DNA from 2 places in the Lysinibacillus sp. FSL K6-0102 genome. Region 2 is predicted to be linked to the other one. Evidence: a T-box and tRNA genes for the amino acid it is inferred to sense, from the RefSeq annotation. Region 2 holds a T-box; the other holds one or more tRNA genes.

Region 1 (9,014 bases), 3.2 Mb from region 2:
AGAAATCTCACCTCTTGCGAAGAAAAATCCAGAGGACGAGCGTTTTACAGATCGCTTTGAGTTATTTATCGTTCGTCGTGAGCACGCCAATGCCTTCACAGAGTTAAATGACCCTATCGACCAACGCCAACGCTTTGAAGCACAATTAGCAGAAAAAGAAGCAGGTAATGATGAGGCACATGAAATGGACAATGATTTCATTGAAGCATTAGAATACGGTATGCCTCCAACAGGTGGTTTAGGTATAGGTATTGACCGTTTAATTATGCTACTAACAAATTCACCATCAATTCGTGATGTATTATTGTTCCCAACAATGCGTCATATTACAAAATAAATTACTGCGTAGGCTCTTTATAGAGCTGCTAAAGAGCATTCAATGAATTAAGAGGAGAATTCACAGGATAGGTGAGTTCTCTTCTTTTTGCTCAATGAAAAAAATTAAGTTGTTTAAACGTAGATTATATTTAGGTTATACTTTTATAGTTCTATGTTTTTCAAATCAAATACAATAAGTATAAAAAGAAGTATTTTATTGGGGGCTTATAATGAATTACAAAATTATTAACAAACAAGTATTTGAACAGGCACAATTACGTTCTGTTTCTGATGTTCCATTTACGGAGGAAGAGCTCGAGCATGGTATGAAATTAGTCGTTGCTAAAAAAGACGAGAATCTTACTTTATATTTAGTAGAAATAGATGGCCATAAGAAATTTGATGTTCGTTGGGACGATTCTTCTGAAATCTTTAGTGGCTGGTATTCTGCATGGGATAACTTCTTGTGGTGCTTAAATATAGTTGACCCTCAAGGTAATGAAATAAAATAGGGACTATTAGAAATAAGCAGGCGCTAAAGTACTTCTACTTTAGCGCCTGCTTATTTTCATAATGCAATTTTTAAAAACCTTCTTTGACCTAAACAACTAATTAGATTTGTAGTTTTATGTAGGAAGTAATTTTACACTAAGTTTTATGAGCTATATTTAACTTGAAAAGTAAGTAGTATTTTAATTTAAGATATTGAGATTTAATAGAAAGAGATGTATAGTAAAACAAATAATAAATAAGGAAAGATACTATGATTTACGATTCTCGTAAATACACAAATTTGCTTATTAAAGCAAGTTTGTTAAATTAAATTAGATTTTGTACAAAAAACACTTGCGAAGTTTTTTCTAACGTGATAAATTATTACTTGTCGTTAAGACGATGCAATCAACAACATTGAACTTCAAAAACAATTTGAAAAAAAGATGTTGACATGAATAATTGATTATAATATAATTTAAAAGTTGTCTCCGATGATTTGAAAAAACATTTTAAAAAAGTGTTGACAACGAAGTGAAGAAATGTTATAATTTAAAAGTTGCTGTCGAGAGATGGTTGCTAAATGAACCTTGAAAACTGAACAAGCAAAACGTAATCAATAAAGTTTTAAGTAGCTAGCTTCGGTTAGTTAACAAAACAAAAATTTTGGACATCAAACATGATGCCAGCAAAACAATTTGAGCTAATCAAATTTCTTTTATGGAGAGTTTGATCCTGGCTCAGGACGAACGCTGGCGGCGTGCCTAATACATGCAAGTCGAGCGAACAGAAAAGGAGCTTGCTCCTTTGACGTTAGCGGCGGACGGGTGAGTAACACGTGGGCAACCTACCCTATAGTTTGGGATAACTCCGGGAAACCGGGGCTAATACCGAATAATCTCTTTTGCTTCATGGTAAAAGACTGAAAGACGGTTTCGGCTGTCGCTATAGGATGGGCCCGCGGCGCATTAGCTAGTTGGTGAGGTAACGGCTCACCAAGGCGACGATGCGTAGCCGACCTGAGAGGGTGATCGGCCACACTGGGACTGAGACACGGCCCAGACTCCTACGGGAGGCAGCAGTAGGGAATCTTCCACAATGGGCGAAAGCCTGATGGAGCAACGCCGCGTGAGTGAAGAAGGTTTTCGGATCGTAAAACTCTGTTGTAAGGGAAGAACAAGTACAGTAGTAACTGGCTGTACCTTGACGGTACCTTATTAGAAAGCCACGGCTAACTACGTGCCAGCAGCCGCGGTAATACGTAGGTGGCAAGCGTTGTCCGGAATTATTGGGCGTAAAGCGCGCGCAGGCGGTCCTTTAAGTCTGATGTGAAAGCCCACGGCTCAACCGTGGAGGGTCATTGGAAACTGGGGGACTTGAGTGCAGAAGAGGAAAGTGGAATTCCAAGTGTAGCGGTGAAATGCGTAGAGATTTGGAGGAACACCAGTGGCGAAGGCGACTTTCTGGTCTGTAACTGACGCTGAGGCGCGAAAGCGTGGGGAGCAAACAGGATTAGATACCCTGGTAGTCCACGCCGTAAACGATGAGTGCTAAGTGTTAGGGGGTTTCCGCCCCTTAGTGCTGCAGCTAACGCATTAAGCACTCCGCCTGGGGAGTACGGTCGCAAGACTGAAACTCAAAGGAATTGACGGGGGCCCGCACAAGCGGTGGAGCATGTGGTTTAATTCGAAGCAACGCGAAGAACCTTACCAGGTCTTGACATCCCGTTGACCACTGTAGAGATATAGTTTCCCCTTCGGGGGCAACGGTGACAGGTGGTGCATGGTTGTCGTCAGCTCGTGTCGTGAGATGTTGGGTTAAGTCCCGCAACGAGCGCAACCCTTGATCTTAGTTGCCATCATTTAGTTGGGCACTCTAAGGTGACTGCCGGTGACAAACCGGAGGAAGGTGGGGATGACGTCAAATCATCATGCCCCTTATGACCTGGGCTACACACGTGCTACAATGGACGATACAAACGGTTGCCAACTCGCGAGAGGGAGCTAATCCGATAAAGTCGTTCTCAGTTCGGATTGTAGGCTGCAACTCGCCTACATGAAGCCGGAATCGCTAGTAATCGCGGATCAGCATGCCGCGGTGAATACGTTCCCGGGCCTTGTACACACCGCCCGTCACACCACGAGAGTTTGTAACACCCGAAGTCGGTGAGGTAACCTTTTGGAGCCAGCCGCCGAAGGTGGGATAGATGATTGGGGTGAAGTCGTAACAAGGTAGCCGTATCGGAAGGTGCGGCTGGATCACCTCCTTTCTAAGGATTATTTCGGAATACAAACCTTGGGTTTGTAAGATTACGTTTTGCGTTCAGTTTTGAAGGTTCATTCTATCTGAATGAAACACTTCAAAACTTGTTCTTTGAAAACTGGATAAAACGACATTGAAATTGTAACAAACACATTTATTTTTTAAGTTTTTTTATAGGCTTAATAACTTGGTTAAGTTATTAAGGGCGCACGGCGAATGCCTTGGCACTAGGAGCCGAAGAAGGACGGCACTAACACCGATATGCTTCGGGGAGCTGTAAGTGAGCTTTGATCCGGAGATTTCCGAATGGGGGAACCCACTACGTTTAATCGCGTAGTATCTTGACGTGAATACATAGCGTCTTGAAGGCAGACCCAGGGAACTGAAACATCTAAGTACCTGGAGGAAGAGAAAGAAAAATCGATTCCCTGAGTAGCGGCGAGCGAAACGGGAAGAGCCCAAACCAAGAGGCTTGCCTCTTGGGGTTGTAGGACACTCTATACGGAGTTACAAAAGAGCGAGTTAGATGAAGCGACTTGGAAAGGTCCGCCAGAGCAGGTAAAAGCCCTGTAGTCGAAAGTTCGTTCTCTCCTGAGTGGATCCTGAGTACGGCGGAACACGTGAAATTCCGTCGGAATCCGGGAGGACCATCTCCCAAGGCTAAATACTACCTAGTGACCGATAGTGAACCAGTACCGTGAGGGAAAGGTGAAAAGCACCCCGGAAGGGGAGTGAAAGAGATCCTGAAACCGTGTGCCTACAAGTAGTTAGAGCCCGTTAATGGGTGATAGCGTGCCTTTTGTAGAATGAACCGGCGAGTTACGATTACGTGCAAGGTTAAGCTTTAGAAGGCGGAGCCGCAGCGAAAGCGAGTCTGAATAGGGCGAAATAGTACGTGGTCGTAGACCCGAAACCAGGTGATCTACCCATGTCCAGGGTGAAGGTGAGGTAACACTTACTGGAGGCCCGAACCCACGCACGTTGAAAAGTGCGGGGATGAGGTGTGGGTAGCGGAGAAATTCCAATCGAACTTGGAGATAGCTGGTTCTCTCCGAAATAGCTTTAGGGCTAGCCTCGTGATGAGAATACTGGAGGTAGAGCACTGTTTGGACTAGGGGGCCATCCCGGTTTACCGAATTCAGACAAACTCCGAATGCCAGATATTTATACACGGGAGTCAGACTGCGAGTGATAAGATCCGTAGTCAAAAGGGAAACAGCCCAGACCACCAGCTAAGGTCCCAAAGTAATCGTTAAGTGGAAAAGGATGTGGCGTTGCACAGACAACCAGGATGTTGGCTTAGAAGCAGCCATCATTTAAAGAGTGCGTAATAGCTCACTGGTCGAGTGACGCTGCGCCGAAAATGTATCGGGGCTAAACGATTCACCGAAGCTGTGGATTGACATCTACGATGTCAGTGGTAGGAGAGCGTTCTAAGTGCGTTGAAGTCAGATCGGAAGGACTGGTGGAGCGCTTAGAAGTGAGAATGCCGGTATGAGTAGCGAAAGACGGGTGAGAATCCCGTCCACCGTATGACTAAGGTTTCCTGAGGAAGGCTCGTCCGCTCAGGGTTAGTCGGGACCTAAGCCGAGGCCGATAGGCGTAGGCGATGGACAACAGGTTGATATTCCTGTACCACCTCCTCACCGTTTGAGAAATGGGGGGACGCAGTAGGATAGGGTAAGCGCGCCGTTGGTTGTGCGCGTCCAAGCAGTAAGGCGTGTGTGTAGGCAAATCCGCACACTGTAACGTTGAGCTGTGATGGCGAGTCCGTATGGACGAAGTTCCTGATTTCACACTGCCAAGAAAAGCCTCTATCGAGGTGAGAGGTGCCCGTACCGCAAACCGACACAGGTAGTCGAGGAGAGAATCCTAAGGTGTGCGAGAGAACTCTCGTTAAGGAACTCGGCAAAATGACCCCGTAACTTCGGGAGAAGGGGTGCTCTTGAGCGTGCAAGCGCATGAGAGCCGCAGTGAATAGGCCCAGGCGACTGTTTAGCAAAAACACAGGTCTCTGCAAAACCGTAAGGTGACGTATAGGGGCTGACGCCTGCCCGGTGCTGGAAGGTTAAGAGGAGTGGTTAGCGCAAGCGAAGCTGCGAATTGAAGCCCCAGTAAACGGCGGCCGTAACTATAACGGTCCTAAGGTAGCGAAATTCCTTGTCGGGTAAGTTCCGACCCGCACGAAAGGCGTAACGATCTGGGCACTGTCTCAACGAGAGACTCGGTGAAATTATAGTACCTGTGAAGATGCAGGTTACCCGCGACAGGACGGAAAGACCCCGTGGAGCTTTACTGTAGCCTGATATTGAATTTTGGTACAACTTGTACAGGATAGGTAGGAGCCAGAGATCTCGGAGCGCCAGCTTCGAAGGAGGCGTCGGTGGGATACTACCCTGGTTGTATTGAAATTCTAACCCATGCCCCTTAGCGGGGCAGGAGACAGTGTCAGGCGGACAGTTTGACTGGGGCGGTCGCCTCCTAAAAGGTAACGGAGGCGCCCAAAGGTTCCCTCAGAATGGTTGGAAATCATTCGTAGAGTGTAAAGGCACAAGGGAGCTTGACTGCGAGACCTACAAGTCGAGCAGGGTCGAAAGACGGGCTTAGTGATCCGGTGGTTCCGCATGGAAGGGCCATCGCTCAACGGATAAAAGCTACCCCGGGGATAACAGGCTTATCTCCCCCAAGAGTCCACATCGACGGGGAGGTTTGGCACCTCGATGTCGGCTCATCGCATCCTGGGGCTGTAGTCGGTCCCAAGGGTTGGGCTGTTCGCCCATTAAAGCGGTACGCGAGCTGGGTTCAGAACGTCGTGAGACAGTTCGGTCCCTATCCGTCGTGGGCGTAGGAAATTTGAGAGGAGCTGTCCTTAGTACGAGAGGACCGGGATGGACACACCGCTGGTGTACCAGTTGTCTTGCCAAAGGCATCGCTGGGTAGCTATGTGTGGACGGGATAAGTGCTGAAAGCATCTAAGCATGAAGCCCCCCTCAAGATGAGATTTCCCATTACGCAAGTAAGTAAGATCCCTCAAAGACGATGAGGTAGATAGGTTCGAGGTGGAAGTGTGGTGACACATGGAGCTGACGAATACTAATCGATCGAGGACTTAACCAAAAAAGTTTGAAACATTCAATGCGCCGTTTATCCAGTTTTGAAAGAACAAGTAAGCTTTTAAAAAAAGCTTGCATTTATACTGAAATATGGTATAATAAATCTTGTCTTTTAATAAGTCTAGTGATGATGGCAAAGAGGTCACACCCGTTCCCATACCGAACACGGAAGTTAAGCTCTTTAGCGCCGATGGTAGTTGGGGGCTTCCCCCTGTGAGAGTAGGACGTCGCTAGGCATAATACCCAGGAGGATTAGCTCAGCTGGGAGAGCATCTGCCTTACAAGCAGAGGGTCGGCGGTTCGAGCCCGTCATCCTCCACCATATGCCGGTTTAGCTCAGCAGGTAGAGCAACTGACTTGTAATCAGTAGGTCGTGGGTTCGATTCCTATAGCCGGCACCATTTTTTCGAGCCATTAGCTCAGTTGGTAGAGCATCTGACTTTTAATCAGAGGGTCGAAGGTTCGAGTCCTTCATGGCTCACCATTTATAAATAATAATAAGCGGGTGTGGCGGAATTGGCAGACGCACTAGACTTAGGATCTAGCGCCGCAAGGCGTGGGGGTTCGACTCCCTTCACCCGCACCATTATTTTCATTGCCAGATAAAAAAAGCTTATGCACATGCGGAAGTAGTTCAGTGGTAGAACACCACCTTGCCAAGGTGGGGGTCGCGAGTTCGAACCTCGTCTTCCGCTCCAAATGTGCCGGGGTGGCGGAACTGGCAGACGCACAGGACTTAAAATCCTGCGGTAGGTGACTACCGTACCGGTTCGATTCCGGTCCTCGGCACCATTTTAAATGCGCCCGTAGCTCAATTGGATAGAGCGTCTGACTACGGATCAGAAGGTTATGGGTTCGACTCCTGTCGGGCGCGCCATAAGAACAACGGGAAGTAGCTCAGCTTGGTAGAGCACTTGGTTTGGGACCAAGGGGTCGCAGGTTCGAATCCTGTCTTCCCGACCATTTCCTAAAAATAAAAATATGGGGCCTTAGCTCAGCTGGGAGAGCGCCTGCCTTGCACGCAGGAGGTCAGCGGTTCGATCCCGCTAGGCTCCACCAATTCAATTACATGAACCTTGAAAACTGAACAAGCAAAACGTAATCAATAAAGTTTTAAGTAGCTAGTTTTGCTAGTGAACGAAACATAATTTTGGACATCAAACATGATGCCAGCAAAACAATTTGAGCTAATCAAATTTCTTTTATGGAGAGTTTGATCCTGGCTCAGGACGAACGCTGGCGGCGTGCCTAATACATGCAAGTCGAGCGAACAGAAAAGGAGCTTGCTCCTTTGACGTTAGCGGCGGACGGGTGAGTAACACGTGGGCAACCTACCCTATAGTTTGGGATAACTCCGGGAAACCGGGGCTAATACCGAATAATCTCTTTTGCTTCATGGTGAAAGACTGAAAGACGGTTTCGGCTGTCGCTATAGGATGGGCCCGCGGCGCATTAGCTAGTTGGTGAGGTAACGGCTCACCAAGGCGACGATGCGTAGCCGACCTGAGAGGGTGATCGGCCACACTGGGACTGAGACACGGCCCAGACTCCTACGGGAGGCAGCAGTAGGGAATCTTCCACAATGGGCGAAAGCCTGATGGAGCAACGCCGCGTGAGTGAAGAAGGTTTTCGGATCGTAAAACTCTGTTGTAAGGGAAGAACAAGTACAGTAGTAACTGGCTGTACCTTGACGGTACCTTATTAGAAAGCCACGGCTAACTACGTGCCAGCAGCCGCGGTAATACGTAGGTGGCAAGCGTTGTCCGGAATTATTGGGCGTAAAGCGCGCGCAGGCGGTCCTTTAAGTCTGATGTGAAAGCCCACGGCTCAACCGTGGAGGGTCATTGGAAACTGGGGGACTTGAGTGCAGAAGAGGAAAGTGGAATTCCAAGTGTAGCGGTGAAATGCGTAGAGATTTGGAGGAACACCAGTGGCGAAGGCGACTTTCTGGTCTGTAACTGACGCTGAGGCGCGAAAGCGTGGGGAGCAAACAGGATTAGATACCCTGGTAGTCCACGCCGTAAACGATGAGTGCTAAGTGTTAGGGGGTTTCCGCCCCTTAGTGCTGCAGCTAACGCATTAAGCACTCCGCCTGGGGAGTACGGTCGCAAGACTGAAACTCAAAGGAATTGACGGGGGCCCGCACAAGCGGTGGAGCATGTGGTTTAATTCGAAGCAACGCGAAGAACCTTACCAGGTCTTGACATCCCGTTGACCACTGTAGAGATATAGTTTCCCCTTCGGGGGCAACGGTGACAGGTGGTGCATGGTTGTCGTCAGCTCGTGTCGTGAGATGTTGGGTTAAGTCCCGCAACGAGCGCAACCCTTGATCTTAGTTGCCATCATTTAGTTGGGCACTCTAAGGTGACTGCCGGTGACAAACCGGAGGAAGGTGGGGATGACGTCAAATCATCATGCCCCTTATGACCTGGGCTACACACGTGCTACAATGGACGATACAAACGGTTGCCAACTCGCGAGAGGGAGCTAATCCGATAAAGTCGTTCTCAGTTCGGATTGTAGGCTGCAACTCGCCTACATGAAGCCGGAATCGCTAGTAATCGCGGATCAGCATGCCGCGGTGAATACGTTCCCGGGCCTTGTACACACCGCCCGTCACACCACGAGAGTTTGTAACACCCGAAGTCGGTGAGGTAACCTTTTGGAGCCAGCCGCCGAAGGTGGGATAGATGATTGGGGTGAAGTCGTAACAAGGTAGCCGTATCGGAAGGTGCGGCTGGATCACCTCCTTTCTAAGGATTATTTCGGAATACAAACCTTGGGTTTGTAAGATTACGTTTTGCGTTCAGTTTTGAAGGTTTATGAAAT
Region 2 (9,014 bases):
TTTCCCTCAATAACAAACACGAGGTGAAATGCAATGATTAAAATCCACTATTATAATAGCAGCAGTAAGACAGTCCAACATGATTTCAATATGATTGATTTACAACTCCCTATTCATAACGAAGATTTATTATGGGTAGATTTATATGACTATAGTTATAATGAATTGAATAATATAGCTGATGTATTTGGCTTTCATCCACTAGCAGTTGAAGATTGCTTACATGAAGGCTCACGTCCAAAAATGGATAGTTATGGTGATTATAAATTTTTTGTGCTCCATGCACCAATTTATAATGAGAAAAGTAACAATGAAATTACAACCGTTGAGTTAAATATTTTTATGGGACCAAACTATATTGTGACAGTGCATAAGCAAAAGTTGCAATGGCTAGGAAAAATGGAAAATGTTTGTGTCAATAGCCCAAGATATTTGGAAAAGGGTACTGATTTTTTATTGCATACAATTATTGACGGTATTACAGACGAATACTTCCCAGTATTAGAACGAATTCGCGCACGTATAGATGAACTAGAAGAAGAAATTTATGATTATCAACCAAAAGTGGTGACAGAGGAATTTCTTGCATTGAAGCGGACAATTATTTTAATTCGTCAGGCCATTATGCCACAAAGAAGAATTTTTTCTACAATCAATGGCCAGTGGAAATTTGATATTCAAGAAGAAAATATTCCATTCTATAAAGATTTGAATGACCATCTAGAGCGTATTGTCGACTCCACAGAGACATATCGCGATTTAGTGAACAGCACGCTTGATACGTATTTTTCAATTATCAGTGGGAAATCCATTGAAAAGCTGAATTTATTAACGGTCATTTCGACAATTATGTTACCACTATCAGTAATTACTAGTTTTTTTGGAATGAATGTACCTTTACCTTATCAAGATACCCCTTATACAACTATTGCAATTAGCGCCTTCTTAGTTATTTTTACATGGGGTATGTGGATATATTTCAAAAAAATGATTGCTTAGTTAGTGTTAGTCATACTAGTACTAATTGACAGCGCAATAGATTTTTTTTATAATTTTCGATAGAAAAAGTAAAAACGATGATGGAAAAAGTACGTATTTGTGTGTGCACAAGAAAGGGATTTCTAGGCTGAAAAAATCCTCACAACAGCAAATGCCGAAAGCTACTCCAGAGTGCAGCTAATCCCTGCCGTTCACTGACGTTACAAGTGCTAAAGAGGTAAGTAAGGTTTTTACTTACAACTAGGGTGGTACCGCGAGACTAATGACAAGTCCTCGTCCCTTTTTGGGGATGAGGGCTTTTTTTATTTTCTTCGGTAAATCGCAGGATTCGTATCGTGATTTTACAATATAAAATAGGAGGAATTTATCCAATGAAAGCAGTAGAGATTCGCCGTATGTATTTGGAATTTTTTAAAGAAAAGGGGCATCATCATGAGCCATCAGCTCCACTTGTGCCAATAAATGATCCATCACTTCTTTGGATCAACTCAGGTGTTGCAACTTTGAAACCATATTTTGATGGCCGTATTATCCCTGATAATCCACGTATTACAAATGCACAAAAATCGATTCGTACCAACGATATTGAAAACGTTGGGAAAACAGCTCGACACCATACATTCTTTGAAATGTTAGGAAACTTCTCTATTGGTGACTACTTTAAAAAAGAAGCAATTCATTATGCTTGGGAGTTTTTAACAGATAAAAAATGGATGGGCTTTGATCCAGCGTTATTATCCATCACGATTCACCCAGAAGACCAGGAAGCATATGATGTTTGGCATCAGGAAATCGGTATTCCAGAAGAACGTTTAATCCGTTTAGAAGGGAACTTCTGGGATATAGGAGAAGGCCCATCTGGTCCGAACTCAGAGATTTTTTATGATCGCGGCGTAGAATACGGCTCAGATGAAAATGACCCTGAAATGTATCCAGGAGGAGAAAATGAGCGTTACCTAGAAATTTGGAACCTTGTGTTCTCTCAATTTAACCATAATCCTGATGGCACTTACACGCCACTACCAAAGCAAAATATTGATACAGGTATGGGCTTAGAGCGTATTGTGTCCGTCGTGCAAAATGTACCAACAAACTTTGATACTGATTTATTTATGCCAATTATTGAAAAAATCGAGGAGTTTGCCAATCGTAAATATAAACGACCTGGCGAAGTAGACTTAAATGAAATCTTTGGCTCAGATGAAGATATTAATACACCATTTAAAGTGATTGCAGACCATATCCGTACAGTAGCATTTGCTATAGGCGATGGTGCCCTGCCTTCAAATGAAGGCCGTGGCTATGTATTACGTCGCTTACTACGTCGTGCCGTTCGCTATGCTAAACAAATTGGTATTGAAAAACCATTTATGTTTGAACTTGTACCAACTGTGGGTAAAATTATGGAAGACTTCTATCCAGAAGTTACAGAGAAATGCGAATTTATTCAACGTGTCATTAAAAATGAAGAAATTCGTTTCCATGAAACATTAGATGGTGGTTTAGCTATCTTTAATGAAGTAGTGGAATCTCAAAAAGCAGCTGGTCATGATTACATCCCAGGAGCAGATGCTTTCCGTTTATATGATACTTATGGTTTCCCAATCGAGCTAACGGAAGAATATGCAGAGGAAGTAGGCATGAAAGTAGATCATGAAGGTTTTGAGGCAGCGATGGAAGAGCAACGTGAACGCGCGCGTGCTGCACGACAAGATGTTGATTCGATGCAAGTACAGAATGAAGTATTAGCAAACTTAACGGTTGCAAGTGAATTTGTTGGCTATGATACGTTAAGTGTTAATACTGAAATCGCTGCAATGATCGTCAATGGTCAAGTTGCGAAAGTCGCTTCGGAAGGTCAGGAAGCATTGGTTATTTTAGCGAAGACACCATTCTACGCTGAAATGGGTGGTCAAATTGCTGATAGTGGTACTATTTCAAATGATAGCTTTACAGCTGTTGTAAAAGATGTTCAAAAAGCACCGAATGGTCAACCGCTTCATACAGTAGTAGTTGAATCTGGGGAAATGCATGTGGAAGATGCAGTGCAAGCAGTGGTCAATCGTGATGACCGTAATTTAATCATTAAAAACCATACGGCAACACATATTATGCAACGTGCATTAAAAGATGTGCTCGGTGATCATGTGAACCAAGCTGGATCATATGTAGGACCTGATCGTTTACGTTTTGATTTCTCTCACTTTGGTCAAGTTACAAAAGAAGAACTACAGCAAATTGAACGTATTGTAAATGAAAAAGTGTGGGATGATATAGAGGTCGTTATTGAAGAAAAAGGTATTGATGAAGCAAAAGCAATGGGTGCTATGGCATTATTCGGTGAAAAATATGGAGATGTTGTACGTGTAGTATCCATCGGAGATTATTCGATTGAGCTATGTGGTGGTATCCATGTTAAACGCTCTTCTGAAATTGGCTTCTTTAAAATTGTTTCAGAAGGTGGTATCGGTGCAGGTACTCGTCGTATTGAAGCTGTTACAGGAAAAGTTGCTTATGAAGCAGTAAAAGAAGAAGAAGCATTATTAAATGATGCAGCGACATTATTAAAAGCAAATGCTAAAGATATTGTCACAAAAGTACAGGCATTACAAGCAGACTACAAAGAATTACAACGTGAAAACGAAGCATTATCTCAAAAAATCGCCAATGCACAGGCAGGGGCAGTTGTTGATGCCGCTCAAACAATTGGAGATGTGACAGTGCTATCTACAAAAGTGGAAGCGAAGGATAACAATCAACTCCGTCAAATGATGGATGACCTGAAAGCAAAAATGCCAAAAGCAGTCATTGTTCTTGGAGCAGTTGATGGTGAAAAAATTATGTTATGTGCTGGTGTTTCAAAAGAATTAGTTGGTGGCAATTACCATGCAGGGAATATTGTGAAAATGGTTGCGGAAGCATGTGGTGGTAAAGGTGGCGGTCGTCCAGATATGGCGATGGCAGGTGCAAAAGATGCATCAAAACTTGATGAAGCACTACTTTCTGTGTATGATTATGTTAAATCCATTTAATTAATTCACCAAAACATGTTATAATAAAGAGAAATTGGAGATGAGCTTGTTTGCACATCTCCTTATTTCTGAAAGCGAGGTGCTGGTCATGAGTTCATTTGATCAAACGATGAAATTTAATTTTCCAGAAGAATCAATGGAACAGGAAGTCAAGCAGGTAATGTTGAAAGTTCATTCTTCATTAGAGGAAAAGGGATATAACCCTATCAATCAGATTGTTGGTTACTTACTTTCTGGTGATCCGGCGTATATTCCTCGCCATCAGGATGCTCGTAATTTAATTCGCAAGCTTGAGCGTGACGAAATTCTAGAGGAGCTTGTTAAATTTTATATCAAAAAGAATAACGAGGACTAGAAATGAGAATTATGGGATTAGACGTTGGGTCAAAAACTGTGGGTGTTGCTGTAAGTGATGCCCTTGGTTGGACCGCCCAAGGTATTGAAACCGTAAAAATTGATGAAGCTAATGGTGAGTTCGGTATTGACCGTATCGCTGAGCTAGTAAAGGAATATACTATAACAGAATTTGTTGTAGGTTTTCCAAAAAACATGAATAATACGGTTGGACCGCGTGGAGAGGCTTCTGAGAACTATAAAAAGCTATTAGAAGAGCATTTCTCACTACCGGTCAAATTATGGGATGAACGTTTAACGACGATGGCTGCTGAACGTATGCTGATCGAAGCGGACGTGAGTCGCAAAAAGCGCAAGCAGGTCATTGATAAAATGGCAGCTGTGATGATTTTACAAGGCTACTTAGATAGCAAAAATTAATTGATGAGGTGACTATGCATGGCACACGAGCATAACCATGAAGAAGAATTACATGTTCAACACATTACAGTGATTGACGAAAACGGAAACGAGCAGCTTTGTGAAGTGATTCACGTTCATGAATCTCCAGAGTTTGGCAAATCATATGTGTTTTACTCAATGGTAGGCGCAGAGGAAGATGAAGATGGCTCAGTTGAAATCTTTGTATCTTCATTTGTACCATCTGAAAATGGTGAAGATGGTGAATTAACACCAATCGAAACTGAAGCAGAGTGGGATATGGTAGAGGACGTTTTAAACGCTTTAGAGGATGAAAACGAAGACTAATCTTCTAACTCAAAGCTTGGAACAAGGATCGCAGCTTGCAGTCCTTGTTCCTTTTTTATTGAAGCTTTTCTAATGTAGAAGGATTGTTAAATTGAAGAATGAATGCATTGTAGATGTGTGAATTTGATCCACAATTGTTGGGAAACGTTCATAAAGTTTGTGGATTCGCTTAGAAATAGAGTGTAACCTCCAAGCCCCACTCCAAACATCGAGAACCTGCTCAAAGGTAGAGAAGAAATGCAGGGAAAACTTGCTCAAAATAGGAGAAGCTATTCTAAAGTGTCTAACCTCAAAAAAACGATTTAATAAATGACATCAAATTGTCATAAAGGAGGAAACAGAATGAATGAAGAAACGCAAGAATTTATGATCATTGGGAAAGATGGTAAGGAACAGCAGTGTCGTGTGGTCTTTACCTTTGATGCGGAGGACAAGTCCTATGTGTTATTTTCCCTTCTAGATGAAACCGGTCAAGAAATTCCAGGAGACCTTTCTGCGATGACTTTTGATTATGATGACAATACAGGTGAGATGACAAATTTACAGCCTGTTGAAACAGATGCCGAATGGGAAATGATTAATGAAGTGGTGTTAACATTACTTGATGAATTTGAAGAAGAACCACAGCTAATTACTGTGACAGACGAAGAAGGAAAAGATCAAGTGTGCGAAGTCATTCATACATTTTCATCTGAGCAATTCGGTAAATCGTATGTATTATATGTGCCAGCAACAGATGAACCGATTGATGAGCGTGATATTTTTGCAGCCCAATATATAGCTGGAAATGAAGGCCAGATTGAAGAGTTATACCCGATTGAGTCAGATGAAGAATGGGAATTTGTAGAAGAAGTATTAAACACTTTATAGGATAAACTATTTCTAGAATCCTCAAAAATCTGCTAACGAAAGTTGTTGGCAGATTTTTTACATATGTAATTTCTACTGAATTGTCGATTTCTGTTTGTCGTGAAAGTTGATTTCTAGTATGATATTGAATAGTGATAGGGGGGAAACCCGTGGATAACGGTTCAAAAAAACAAGAAATGTTTTCAAAAATGCAAGAAAGAAAATCTGAGGTAAAAATGGTGAGAAAAATCGTCGCAATTATTGCCATTGTTTTCGTACTAATAATTGGAGTTGTTGGTTTATTTGGGTACAATTATGTAAAAGGTGCTTTAAAACCATTAGACCCTAATGCAACGAAAACAATTGCAGTAGAAGTACCAATTGGCTCTAGTTTGTCCTCCATTTCAACACTACTAGAGAAAAAAGGTGTCATAAAAGATGCACGTGTTTTTAAATACTATGCAAAATTTAAAAATGAATCACAATTTCAAGCGGGAAATTATGATTTAACACAGGCAATGACATTTGATGAACTCATTGAAAGCTTGAAAACAGGGAAGGTATATCGTAAGCCTGTCTTTACGATGACAGTCCCAGAAGGCTTAACACTTGAACAAATTGGGAAAGTGATTGAAAAGAAAACACCGTACACACAAAAAGAATTTATGGATCTTGTGACGAGTGACACATTTGTTCAGCAAATGATGGCTAATTATCCTGAGCTAGTTACAGAGGCTGTTTTAGCTGACAATATTCGCTATGACTTAGAGGGCTATTTATATCCAGCTACGTATTCTTATTATGAAGAAAAACCATCTTTACAAGCGATTGTAGAAGAGATGATAGCAGCCATGAACAATGTAGTGAAGAACTATAGTGATGTATTAGCTGAAAAACAAATGTCCGTACATCAGCTGTTAACATTTGCGTCATTATTGGAAGAAGAAGCGACTGCTCAAACGGATCGAGAGACTATTGCAAGTGTCTTCTATAATCGAATCAATGAAGGGATGCCACTCCAAACAGACCCAACCGTGCTCTATGCACTGGGTGATCACAAGGATCGTGTTCTATATGAAGATTTAGAAGTGGATAATGCCTATAACACTTACAAAAATAAAGGTCTACCACCTGGTCCAATAGCAGGTGCAGGTAAAACTTCGATTGAGGCATCATTAAATCCAAGTCAAACAGATTATTTCTACTTCCTAGCAGATAAAGAGGGTGTCAACCACTTCTCAAAAACCTATGATGAGCATTTGCAGAAGGTAGAAAAATATTTACGAAAAGAAGAGTAAACATATAGGAAGAACAAAAATCGTATAGCAAACAGATGGATAGAAGGAAAGAAAAATAGCTTTCCTTCTATTTTCATGCTATTATAAAGTGTGATTTTTGATCAATCCGTTCATTTATGCGGGACAAATATGCGTGGTGGCAATTGTTTGAGCATATCGAAGCAATTGCTCATTTTTGTATGGCAAAGTACCAAGACATCACGTTTGGTCTTTTTCTTTTTGTTGATAAATGATGAAGTACAGACAACGGCAAACGCTCGTTGCCTTTTAAATGAGGGTGGAAACAATGGAATTATCAGATGCATATATACAATCATTTATACAGCCACGTAATGAATTGCTTTTAGAAATGGAAGCATTTGCGGAGGAGCATCACGTACCGATCATGCAGCTGGCAGGTATTGATGCATTAAATCAACTGTTGCGTATTCAAAATCCGTCAAAAATTTTAGAGATAGGTACAGCAATTGGTTACTCTGCTATTCGTATGGCAGAGGCATTGCCTTATGTCCAAATTGTTACAATTGAACGTGATCAAGATCGTGTAGCAAGGGCAAAAGCCTATATTAAACGGTCGACTGTATCCGATCGAATTACGGTCATTGAGGGTGACGCTTTAGAAGTGGATGACGAGGCCATTAACACAACATTCGATGCGGTCTTTATTGATGCTGCGAAGGGACAATACCAACGCTTTTTTGAAAAATATGCACCTTTAGTAAAATCAGGTGGGGTATTGTATATCGATAATATGTACATGCATGGTTTGTCTGATTTAGAGTTGAAGGATGTTCCACGTCGTAAGCGAACAATGATTCGCAATTTAAAAAACTTCACGGATTGGATTATGCAGCACCCAGATTATACAAGTGCTTTTTTACCAGTCGGTGATGGTTTATTACTATGTTTGAAGAGGTGACTACTATGAAAAAACCAGAATTGCTTGTGACACCACAATCATTAGAACATATAAAAGCACTTTTAGTCGCTGGAGCAGATGCTTTTGTTATTGGTGAACAACAATTTGGTCTACGTCTAGCAGGAGAGTTCTCCGTTGAAGAAGTAGAAGAAGCGACAAAGCTTATTCATGAAGCGGGTAAAAAGGTATATGTTGCAGTCAATGCACTTTTCCATAATGAGAAGCTAGAGGCACTTGCTGATTATTTAAATGAAATGCAACGTATCGGTGTGGACCGTTTAATCTACGGTGATCCAGCGGTTCTCATTATTCGTAGAGAGCAAGGTGTTACGATTCCGTTACATTGGAATCCAGAAACGACAGCTACAAACTGGTTTACGGCTAATTACTGGGGGAAACGTGGTGCAACGCGTGCCGTGTTAGCGCGTGAGCTTTCTCTTGATGAAGTATTAGAAATTAAAGAAAATACCGAAATGGAAATTGAAGTACAAGTACATGGCATGACATGTATGTTCCAATCAAAACGTCCATTACTTGGCCATTATTTCTTATATCAAGATAAAGTAATGGCTATTGAAAATCGCCAGGAAAATCGTAATATGTTCCTACATGATGATGAACGAAATAATAAATATCCAATATATGAAGATGTAAATGGTACACATATTTTCAGTCCAAATGATATGTGTATTATTGATGAACTAGGCGAATTATTTGAAGGTGGCATCGATGCTCTGAAAATTGAAGGTGTACTTCAAACGCCAGACTATGTAGTCGCGGTAACAGAAGCTTATCGAAAAGCGATCGATACGTATT

What was found. A T-box is a leader RNA that pairs with one kind of tRNA and senses whether it is charged. The one in region 2 lies ahead of alaS (alanine--tRNA ligase), so its partner is inferred to be a tRNA-Ala.
Region 1: it has a tRNA-Ala gene. The T-box ahead of alaS (alanine--tRNA ligase) is inferred to sense a tRNA for this amino acid. The anticodon was not compared.

What each region holds. Positions count from the first base shown of each region.
Region 1 covers NZ_JBBOPH010000001.1:112,608-121,621, forward strand. Annotated here, with positions in the region: gene lysS (lysine--tRNA ligase) at 1-337, shown strand, start outside; gene NYE73_RS00560 (hypothetical protein) at 549-830, shown strand; rRNA gene NYE73_RS00565 (16S ribosomal RNA) at 1,528-3,079, shown strand; rRNA gene NYE73_RS00570 (23S ribosomal RNA) at 3,262-6,189, shown strand; rRNA gene rrf (5S ribosomal RNA) at 6,306-6,421, shown strand; tRNA gene NYE73_RS00580 (tRNA-Val) at 6,432-6,507, shown strand; tRNA gene NYE73_RS00585 (tRNA-Thr) at 6,511-6,586, shown strand; tRNA gene NYE73_RS00590 (tRNA-Lys) at 6,594-6,669, shown strand; tRNA gene NYE73_RS00595 (tRNA-Leu) at 6,687-6,771, shown strand; tRNA gene NYE73_RS00600 (tRNA-Gly) at 6,809-6,883, shown strand; tRNA gene NYE73_RS00605 (tRNA-Leu) at 6,889-6,977, shown strand; tRNA gene NYE73_RS00610 (tRNA-Arg) at 6,986-7,062, shown strand; tRNA gene NYE73_RS00615 (tRNA-Pro) at 7,072-7,148, shown strand; tRNA gene NYE73_RS00620 (tRNA-Ala) at 7,169-7,244, shown strand; rRNA gene NYE73_RS00625 (16S ribosomal RNA) at 7,387-8,938, shown strand.
Region 2 covers NZ_JBBOPH010000001.1:3,340,636-3,349,649, reverse strand. Annotated here, with positions in the region: gene corA (magnesium/cobalt transporter CorA) at 34-999, shown strand; T-box leader at 1,068-1,283, shown strand; gene alaS (alanine--tRNA ligase) at 1,371-4,031, shown strand; gene NYE73_RS17065 (IreB family regulatory phosphoprotein) at 4,120-4,386, shown strand; gene ruvX (Holliday junction resolvase RuvX) at 4,389-4,805, shown strand; gene NYE73_RS17055 (DUF1292 domain-containing protein) at 4,824-5,132, shown strand; gene NYE73_RS17050 (DUF1292 domain-containing protein) at 5,475-6,002, shown strand; gene mltG (endolytic transglycosylase MltG) at 6,152-7,279, shown strand; gene NYE73_RS17040 (O-methyltransferase) at 7,566-8,198, shown strand; gene NYE73_RS17035 (peptidase U32 family protein) at 8,204-9,014, shown strand, end outside.